Regions from separate parts of the Lactococcus sp. S64 genome, predicted to be linked through region 2. Evidence: predicted binding sites of a transcription regulator. Region 2 holds the regulator's gene; each other region holds the start of a gene.
The links. The regulator NrdR, encoded in region 2, represses ribonucleotide reductase genes. The targets are predictions, from matches to a motif close to ACACNATATATNGTGT.

Region 1: the regulator NrdR is predicted to act here: its motif matches at 1,753-1,768, upstream of nrdD (anaerobic ribonucleoside-triphosphate reductase).
Region 3: the regulator NrdR is predicted to act here: its motif matches at 2,069-2,084, upstream of IAE51_RS00415 (redoxin NrdH).

The regions. Positions count from the first base shown of each region.
Region 1 is NZ_JACVUQ010000004.1:220,590-223,876, reverse strand. It holds gene IAE51_RS06445 (hypothetical protein) at 1-119, shown strand, start outside; gene IAE51_RS06440 (LysM peptidoglycan-binding domain-containing protein) at 158-1,477, opposite strand; gene nrdD (anaerobic ribonucleoside-triphosphate reductase) at 1,821-3,287, shown strand, end outside.
Region 2 is NZ_JACVUQ010000002.1:95,684-98,970, reverse strand. It holds gene IAE51_RS02910 (phosphotransferase family protein) at 1-435, shown strand, start outside; gene trmB (tRNA (guanosine(46)-N7)-methyltransferase TrmB) at 557-1,210, shown strand; gene nrdR (transcriptional regulator NrdR) at 1,329-1,775, shown strand; gene IAE51_RS02895 (replication initiation and membrane attachment family protein) at 1,875-3,050, shown strand; gene dnaI (primosomal protein DnaI) at 3,050-3,287, shown strand, end outside.
Region 3 is NZ_JACVUQ010000001.1:86,391-89,677, forward strand. It holds gene nrdE (class 1b ribonucleoside-diphosphate reductase subunit alpha) at 1-1,173, opposite strand, end outside; gene nrdI (class Ib ribonucleoside-diphosphate reductase assembly flavoprotein NrdI) at 1,309-1,731, opposite strand; gene IAE51_RS00415 (redoxin NrdH) at 1,733-1,951, opposite strand; gene plsY (glycerol-3-phosphate 1-O-acyltransferase PlsY) at 2,125-2,766, opposite strand; gene parE (DNA topoisomerase IV subunit B) at 3,041-3,287, shown strand, end outside.

The DNA.
Region 1 (3,287 bases), on a different contig from region 2:
TTTTTCTTGAACTCGCGCTTGAAAAAGAAACAACACCTTGGGAAATGACTGTTGGCATGTCTGAACCGACTCAATCGATTCATCTTCAGTCTGTTTTAAAAGAATTAAAAAAAGAATGAATTAACTTTCATTCTTTTTTTATTTTATAAATTACAATTTATTTAATACGAAGATATTGACCAATTAAAATGGTATCACTTGATAAATGATTCCAAGCCTTAATTGAAGCAATTGGGCTACCAGATTTTTGTGAAAGTCCCCAAAGCGTATCTCCTTTAACAACCTTATGGATAGAGGTATTTGAAGCTGCAGAAGAGTTAGAAGTTGAACTCGTAGAGGCTGAGCTTGAACCTGTTGAAGAACTTGAAGAACCGGCAGATTGTGAAACAATCAAGTTTTGTCCAATGAAAATTGTATCAGAATTCAAATGATTCCAACTCTTGAGTTGAGCAATCGTCGTTTTATATTTGACAGAGAGTCCCCAAAGCGTATCACCAGATTTAACCTTAATCGTCGTCTGTGAAGCTGGTTTGGCAGGAGTGACCGAAGTAGTAGGCGTTGTAGTTCCGGCAGAATTTCCTGAAGAAGTTGAACTATTTGTATTAGACGAAGAACTTGAAGTTGTCAATACAAGCTTTTGCCCAATATAGATGACTGTACTTTTAAGATTGTTTGCGCTTTGAATTTGAGCAACACTAATTCCATATTTTTGCGAAATTCCCCAAAGTGTATCGCCAGATTTAACTGTATAAGTGGTTGAGCTTGTATTTGAATTATTATTGGTATTTGTAGCTGTTGAACCACCGGAATTAGAAGTACCAGCAGAAGAAGCACCGTCAAAACGAGTCAAATTATATTGAGAAATAATTCGATTCAGTGAAGCACCATAATTAGGGTCAGTTGCATATTTTCCTGTTAAAGCTGCGGTTGCAGCTTGATAGGTTGCCGCGTTTGCTCGCCAAGCTTTAGCATAATAAGGACCATTTCCAAAGTTTGTAGTTTTTAAAACATAAGCATTATCTTGGAAACTTTGATTAAAGGAAGGATAAACCCTAAATGGCATATCTTTTGTGACCCATTTACCATTGAGATATTCTTGAGTTTTAAAAACAACGCTTTTTCCTTGATAAGTTCCTTGAATACCGAATAAATTATAATAGGGGGCACGAGAAAGTTGGCTTGAACCCCAGTTACTTTCCAAAATAGCTTGAGCAATCATAACTGAAGGATAAAGACCATTACTATCGGCAACTGGTTTTGCTGATGCAGCAATACTTTCAATAAAAGCTTCTGTCGAATTGGTTGCAGCCTGAACCATTGGGCTTGTTTGTTGGAGCAAAAGCTCATGAGTGGTCGTCAAAGTTCCTGCAATGAGAACAGCGCCAGCAAATTTGGTCGCTGGTTTATAAAAAGCCAGTGGTTTTTTGGCTTTCTTTTTTAAATGTCTATTTTTAACTTTAATACGAGAAACTGGCATAAATAATTCCTTTCCTGAAAATACAGAATAAAATAAGTACTACCCTATTTTACCACGGTTAATGGAAGAAAAAGATGACAATTATGTGGCGGTTTGTAAACGTTTTTTATTTAATGTTTTATATTGGCTAGAAAATGTGAGAATTTAGATAAAAAATCTGATTTAAGACGCAATGATTACATTTTAAATACAAAGAGATTATATTTTGCTTTGCGAAATTGAGAAAAGGGAATGAAAACAAGCAACACAAGATATTGTGTGTGTTTACATAATTTAAACTATATATTGTGTCATTTCCGAGAATTTGATAAAATAGATGATGTAATTGAAGAGGATGGTTAATATGAAAAGTGAAGTAAAATATCAAGATGTAACACTAGAAGAAATTAATGTGATAAAGCGTGACGGACGCTCAGTGAAATTTAACAGTGAGAAAATTTTTGATGCTTTGACTAAAGCGGCTAAAAAAGTCGAACTGACAGATATGTCGGTTCTTTCAGAACTTACTGACAGAGTAGTCAGTGAAATCTTTACTCGTTTTTCTGAAAATGTCAAAATTTATGAAATTCAATCGATTGTTGAGCAAGAACTCCTTGAGTCTGGTGAAACTCAATTGGCTGAAGAATATATCTCTTATCGTGCTAACCGTGATTTGGCCCGTACCAAAGCAACGGATATCAATTTCACGATTGAAAAATTAATTAATCGCGACCAAACTGTCGTTAATGAAAATGCCAATAAAGATTCTAACGTTTTCAATACTCAACGTGATTTGACAGCTGGTGCGGTTTCCAAAGCAATTGGTTTGAAACTTCTTCCGCCACATGTGGCAAACGCTCACCAAAAGGGTGATATTCATTATCATGACCTTGATTATAGTCCATTTACTACAATGGCTAACTGTTGTTTGATTGACTTTAAAAATATGTTTGAAAATGGTTTTAAACTTGGAAATGCGCAAGTAGATTCGCCAAAATCAATTCAAACAGCAACTGCGCAAGCCAGTCAAATCATCGCTAATGTGGCTAGTTCACAATATGGTGGTTGTTCATTTGACCGTGCCGATGAAGTATTGGCGCCTTACGCGAAATTAAATTATAAAAAACATTTAAAAGATGCACAAAAATGGATTGATGGTGCTGAAAAACAAGAAGCTTATGCTCGTGAAAAAACAGCCAAAGATATCTATGATGCAATGCAATCTTTAGAATATGAAATTAATACTTTGTTTACTTCAAATGGTCAAACGCCTTTTGTAACAGTTGGTTTTGGTCTTGGAGACGATTGGTATGCGCGTGAAATTCAAAAAGCAATTTTGAATGTCCGGATTGGTGGTTTAGGTTCAGAACACCGTACTGCTATTTTCCCTAAATTAATTTTCACACTCAAACGTGGACTTAACCTCGAAGTAGGGACACCAAACTATGACATCAAAGAACTTGCGCTTGAATGTTCAACAAAACGGATGTACCCTGATATTTTGAGCTATGATAAAATTGTTGAATTAACAGGTTCATTTAAAGCTTCAATGGGTTGTCGTTCATTCTTGCAAGGCTGGAAAGATGAAAATGGGAATGACGTGACTGCTGGACGTAATAATCTTGGAGTTGTTACAGTTAACCTTCCGCGTATTGCTCTTGAAGCCGCTGGAAATAAAGAAAAATTCTGGGAAATCTTCAATGAAAGAATTGAAATTGCTCATGATGCCCTTGCTTTTCGTGTTGAACGTGCTAAAGAAGCACAACCTAAAAATGCACCTATTCTCTTTATGAATGGTGCATTGGGACGTCTTGATGCCGAAGGTTCAGTT
Region 2 (3,287 bases):
TTAGAGGATTGTGTCCAAAATACTGAGGCTTTACGAACAAATCATTTTTTGTCAGGAATCATTGAAGAAATGCGTCAACAAGTTCCCGAAATCAAAAATGAAGAGGTCGTAGTCGTTCATGGCGATGTCAATCATAAAAATTGGTTAGTGGATGATAATTCAGGAAAAATTTATTTAGTAGATTGGGATACCGTCTTTTTATCAGATTCAATGGTTGATATGGCACATGTTTTATCACATTATATTAAACCAAATAACTGGTCTTTGTGGTTGATGACATCTGGTGTTAGACCTCGTTCAGATATTATGGATAAAGTGGCTTGGTATGGAAAACTTTCTTTTCTTCGCCAAATCTCTGAATATCTTTCTAGAGGAAAAATGAAAGAAGTGAATCAAGAAATCTTGGGACTTCGTAAATTTTGTGAATTATTTTAGTAAAAATAGGCTAGGGTTTGGACCTTCCTATTTTTTGGCTTATAATTGAATAATAAAAATAAAGAAATAGAAGATCACTTTTGCTGATTTTCTATCAAAAATTAAAAAATTGAGGTAAAAATTGCGCGTCAGAAATCGTAAAGGGGCAGGCGAAATGCTTGCTGAAAACGCACATATCGTAGTTGAAAATCCAGCGGACTTTAAAGGACGTTGGTCAGAGCGTTTTGGAAATGATCATCCGATTCATATTGAAGTGGGTTGTGGAAAAGGAGCTTTCATCACAGGAATGGCAGCTCTTCATCCAGAAATAAATTACATTGCAATTGATATGCAATTATCAGTTTTATCTTATGCTTTAGATAAAGCAATTGAAGCAGATTTGCCAAACGTACAAATGATGCTTGTTGATGGAGCTGCTTTGAGTGAATATTTTGCTGATGGTGAAATTGACCAAGTCTATTTGAACTTTTCTGACCCTTGGCCAAAAGGACGTCATGAAAAACGTCGTTTGACTTATAAATCTTTTCTTGCAACTTATGAAAAGATTTTACGTCCTGAAGGTGAAATTCATTTCAAAACTGACAATCGTGGATTGTTTGAATATTCTTTAGTTTCTTTAGCTAACTATGGCATGGAACTTAAAAAAGTTTGGTTAGATTTACACCAAGACGAAGAATTTGCACCTCAAAATGTAATGACCGAGTATGAGCAAAAATTCTCACAGAAAGGTCAAGTAATTTATCGATTAGAAGCAAAATTTTTGCCTAAGAAGTAAATAAGTTGCTTTCTGTCATTAAAACTAATGAAAAAAATTACTGACAGAATAAGAAAGTCTAAACCAATTTTCTGTCAGTAAAATTAATAAGAATTTATTATCTATTAAGGAGAATAAAATGAGATGTCCAAAGTGTTCTTCTGAAGAATCAAAAGTTGTTGATTCAAGACAAGCCGAAGATGCTATTCGCCGTCGTCGTGTTTGTGAATCATGTGGTTTTCGCTTCACAACCTTTGAACGTATCGAAGAAATGCCCCTTTTAGTCATCAAAAAAGATGACAAACGTGAACCCTTTAATCGTGAAAAAATTGTTCGTGGTTTAGTTCGTTCAGCATACAAACGCCCAGTATCAAGTGAAGATATTGAAACAACAGTTGCAAATGTTGAAAGAAAAATTCGTCAACTAGACAGTAATGAAGTTGAATCAGATGTTATTGGTGAATTTGTGATGCAAGAATTAGCTGAATTGGATGATATCACCTATATCAGATTTGCCAGCGTCTATCGTTCATTCAAAGATGTCAGTGAATTAGAAGAGCTCCTTAAAAATATTACCAAAAAATAAATCCGTCAGTAAAAAGTGACTGAATAAGGAGCATTTTATCGGCAAATAAAAGAAAGATCAGCTCGCTGAACTTTCTGTCAGTAAAAAGTGAGGAAAAAAATGAGAGCGGGAGATTCATTTACAATGCTTAATCGAGGAAAGACCAGCTTTGACGCTGAGGCTTTTCGTCTGCTCTATTTACCAATCATTGGCACGGATGCCTTTGCGCTTTATCAGTTAATGCTAAGCTTCTCTACTGGAAGAATTTCTCACTTTTTGGAATATCTAAATCTCGGCCTCAATCCTTTTATTGAAGCATTAGATAAATTATCTGGCTTATCATTAGTTCGTGTTTATGATGATCATACCAGTCTTTATTTTGAAGTAAAAAGTCCGCTAAATTTTGAAAATTTCCTTGCAGATGATTTTTATAGACAACTTTTGATTTCAAGAATTGGTGAAAATCGAGTAGCTGCTTTAGCTAAAAGAATGGAACCAAAAGGAAAAGAAATTTCCAAGAAATTTCATGAAGTTTATAAAGTTAGTTTTGACTCACAAGCTCAACAAAACCCTTCAAATACAAATGAACGTTTTGATATGGGGGCCTTTAAAAGTATTATGGAACGTCAAGGCTATCATTTAAACAATGAAAATCAAGACTCCTTAACGCTCTATTCACTAGCAGAAAAATTTGAACTCAATTGGTACGAATTATTCAAGCAAGCAGAAAAAACAGCCAATGCTGATAAAACTTTGAACATGAATAATTTGATGAGAAGTCTTTCAGGAGCTAGCCAACCGCAACCAGCACTTTCAGCTTTTCCTAAAGCATTTGCCGATTTGATTGTCATCAGTAAATCTCATGAACCAGATGATTTCATCCGACAGATAAAAGCGCAAGCTGGAGGCTTTGTCAGTTCGGAAGAACATAAGCTTTTAACTAATTTAAGTCGCCAAAATTTGCCAGCAGAAGTCCAAAATATTTTGATTCACTATGTTTTAGTACAGCAAAAAAATGCGTCGTTAAATCCAAATTTTGTAAATGCATTAGCCAACGACTGGATGAGAAATGAAGTATTTACAGCTGAAACAGCGGTAAAACGAATTTTGGAACGAGAAGAATTAGCTGCTGCTAAAGCAAAAGCTGGAGCTGAAAAAAGACCAATGAAAATCAAAAAAGAAGCACCAAAATGGTCAAATCCAGATTATGAAAATAAGACAAGCCAAGAAGAACTTGCAAAACTTGAGAAAATAAGGCTTGACTCTCTCAAAAAACTGAAAGGAGAGCAAAATTAATGGAATCTATCGGAGACATCTTAGGAAAACGTCAAGACATCCGTGAAAATTTTGAAAAATTAGTCGCAGAAGTATTAAAAAATGCTGATGTGCAAGCTTTTATTGCCCAACATCAAATGACTTCTGACGAAATTCAACGCTCTTACTCCAAGTTTTATGAATACGTTCGTGAGCATGAAAAATTTGAAAAAGGTGAAAAACGGGCAGCTGATGGTTATGAACCTGTTTTAATCATGA
Region 3 (3,287 bases), on a different contig from region 2:
AGGCGTTTGGACTTGCAAAATTTCAGAACAAAGGTTAGACATTGAAATTACACCATCAACAGGGTTAGCTTGATTGACTGTGTCAACATTTACGATGTAAGGATAACCAGATTCTTGTTGAAGTTTTGAAAGTTCTTGTTCAAGTTCACGGGCATTAATCGGTGTTTTACGAATTTCTGGATTGGCTACCATTTTGTCATATTCAGCTGTGATATCCACTTCGGCAAAAGGTTTGCCATAATATTTTTCAACAAAATATGGTTCAAAGAGATACATTGTTTCTCCCTTTTTGACCAATTCATAGAATTTATCAGGAACAGTAACCCCAAGAGAGAGTGTTTTAACACGAATTTTTTCATCCGCATTTTCTTTTTTAGTGGACAAGAATTCCATAATATCTGGATGGAATAGTGATAAATAAACAACACCAGCACCTTGACGTTGCCCCAATTGATTGGCATAAGAAAAGGCGTCTTCAAAAAGTTTCATGACAGGAACGACACCAGCTGCCACTCCATCGTAACCTTTGATAGGTGCACCAGCAGCACGTAAATTAGTCAAGTTTAGACCAACACCACCACCATTTTTAGAAAGTTGCAAGGCAGAGTTAATTGTTCGTCCAATTGAATTCATATCATCAGTTAATTGTAGAAGGAAACAAGAAACAAATTCACCACGACGCTTACGTCCAGCATTTAGAAAAGTCGGAGTCGCAGGTTGATAACGACGATTAATCATTGCAAAAGCAAGATTATTAGCTAATTTTTCATCGCCGTCAGCCATGTATAAAGCATTCATTAACACACGATCTTCAAAATCTTCAAGATAGAGAGAACCGTCATTGTTTTTCATGGCATATTGATTATAAAATTTGTAAGCAGCCATAAATGAATCAAAATGAAATTCAAATTTACTCAATTCTTTACGAAGATTGGTAATGAATTCTGGTTTATATTTTTCAAGAAACTCAGCTTCTAGATATTCTTCTTTAACGAGCCAATTGAGTTTATCGATATATGTATCGGCTTCATAACGATTAGGTTCGACATTTTCTTTAAAAAAAGCAGTAATTGCTTCTTTATCTTTAGCAAGAGGAATGCTACCATTAACGGGAATGTTAATCTCGTTATTAAGCTTGAAATAAGTTACATCTTTAAGTTGTTTTAGAGACATAAGTGACCTTTCTTAAAGCGTTCAACCATAAAGAACAGAGGGATGAACTCTAATATTATAATAAGTTCAAACTAATTAATAGAAATAAAAAGTTAAAAATAAAGAGGCTTCACTCAATAGGGTGAAGCCATAAAATCACAGCGGATTTTTGAAGGTGACTTTCGCTCCTTTGTCAAGCTGTGTAGCGAGTTTTTCGACAGCAGCAACATCGGCTGGTGTACCATTAAACTCAAAATCATATAAAAGCGGAATTTGGTATTTTGCAGAAAGTTCTTTAGCAGTAAAAATATAAATACCTGCGAAATTACGATTTCCTGTACCAATAATTCCTAGACAATGTTTATAATTATCATTATAAGCCATAAAGTCAAAAACAGGGTCCATAACATCTATTGATTTAGAAACAGTTGGAGATTCTTCGGCATAACTTGGCGTTATCAAAAGAAAAGGTTCATTCATTTCTATATCATCGTCAGGACTGATTTCGACATTTGGTAAGTTTGTTTTGGAAACAAAGCGACGTGTTTGCCCAGTCACACTGAAATAAGCAAGTTTCATATTAAGCCAACTTTGCTAATTCGCTAGGACGGAAACCAGAGAAGGCAAAGTCATCTTTAGTAATGACAGGTGCAGCACGAAATCCCATTTCAATCACTTTTTCAACAAATTCAGGTTGTTCATCGATATTGATTTCATCGAAGGCAATTTCATGTTCTGAGAGCCATTTTTTGACCATTTTGCATTGCATACAATTGTTTTTAGAATAGACTGTAACCATTTTAAATCTCCTTTGAGGACAAACGTATTTTATTAGTGAGAGTAAAAAGTCTTTGACTTTTTCTCGACTTTTTATAGTCTTATTTTATCGTAAAAAAAATATCTAGTCAAATTAAAGATACTAGATATTGTGTTGAATTATGTAAAATTATAAAAATAACACAACATATTGTGCTATTTTTCTTTTTGTTTTGATAAGTTTAAACCAAATGGGACAAGGGATTCGCAATGATTTTTGATTCTTTTGAGATTTGTTCTATGTCGTAAAATAATAATAATTGCTAAAACAAAAATAATAATTGAGAATAAAAGGTCGTAGGAAGTAAGAATAAATCCGATGCTAGGGAAAATAAGAATTCCCAATAAAGCAAATACAGCACCTATCACACTAGAGAGACTAATCATGCTAAAAAGCCATAGGACAATGATAAAGACAACAAGAAGGTAAATTAAGAAGAGCGGACTAAATCCAAGAATCACACCAGCAGAAGTTGCAACAGCTTTACCACCTTTAAAGCGGTCGAATATTGAAAAAGTATGTCCAATGACAGCAAGAAGACCGAAAATTAGAGGTGAAACACCATTGATATGGAAGAAAAGGGGTAAAAGAGTAGCAAGTGTCCCCTTTAGTAAGTCAAAAGCAAAAACTGAAATTCCTGCCTTTACACCTAGAATTCTAAAAGTATTGGTTGTTCCAGTATTTCCTGAGCCATAGTCATGGAGATTTTTTTTGAAAAAAATCTTGCCAATCCATAAGCCGAATGGAATTGCCCCTAAAAGATAGCTGGCAATGAGAAGAAGAATAATAGTAAGCATAAGTTCTCCGAAGTTTATTTCGTTTAAAATCGATAATCTCTTTTAACTGTACAATTATATCATATTTTTAATAAAGATTACTGACAATATTGAAACATCTTCACTTACTTTTGGAAAAATTCTTACTATTAGATGAAAAAATTGTCAGCAGTCCTTTGACAAAGCTTTCTGAACAAGGTACAATAATCAAGATGAATATTTTTTATTAGCTCATTGTGGATAAAAAAATAGTGATTTAGATAGAAGATATAGGCTTTCGATGAGAGGAAAATAAATGGTAATAGATATTAATAACTATGATGACAGTGCGATTCAGGTTCTTGAAGGATTGGATGCTGTCAGAAAACGTCCAGGAATGTATATTGGATCAACTGACGGAACTGGTTTGCACCATTTGGTTTGGGAAATTGTAGATAATGCGGTTGATGAAGCTTTATCTGGCTTTGGTAACAGAATTTCGGTGACCATTAATGCTGATGGTTCTTTATCAGTAGAAGATGAAGGACGGGGAATGCCAGTTG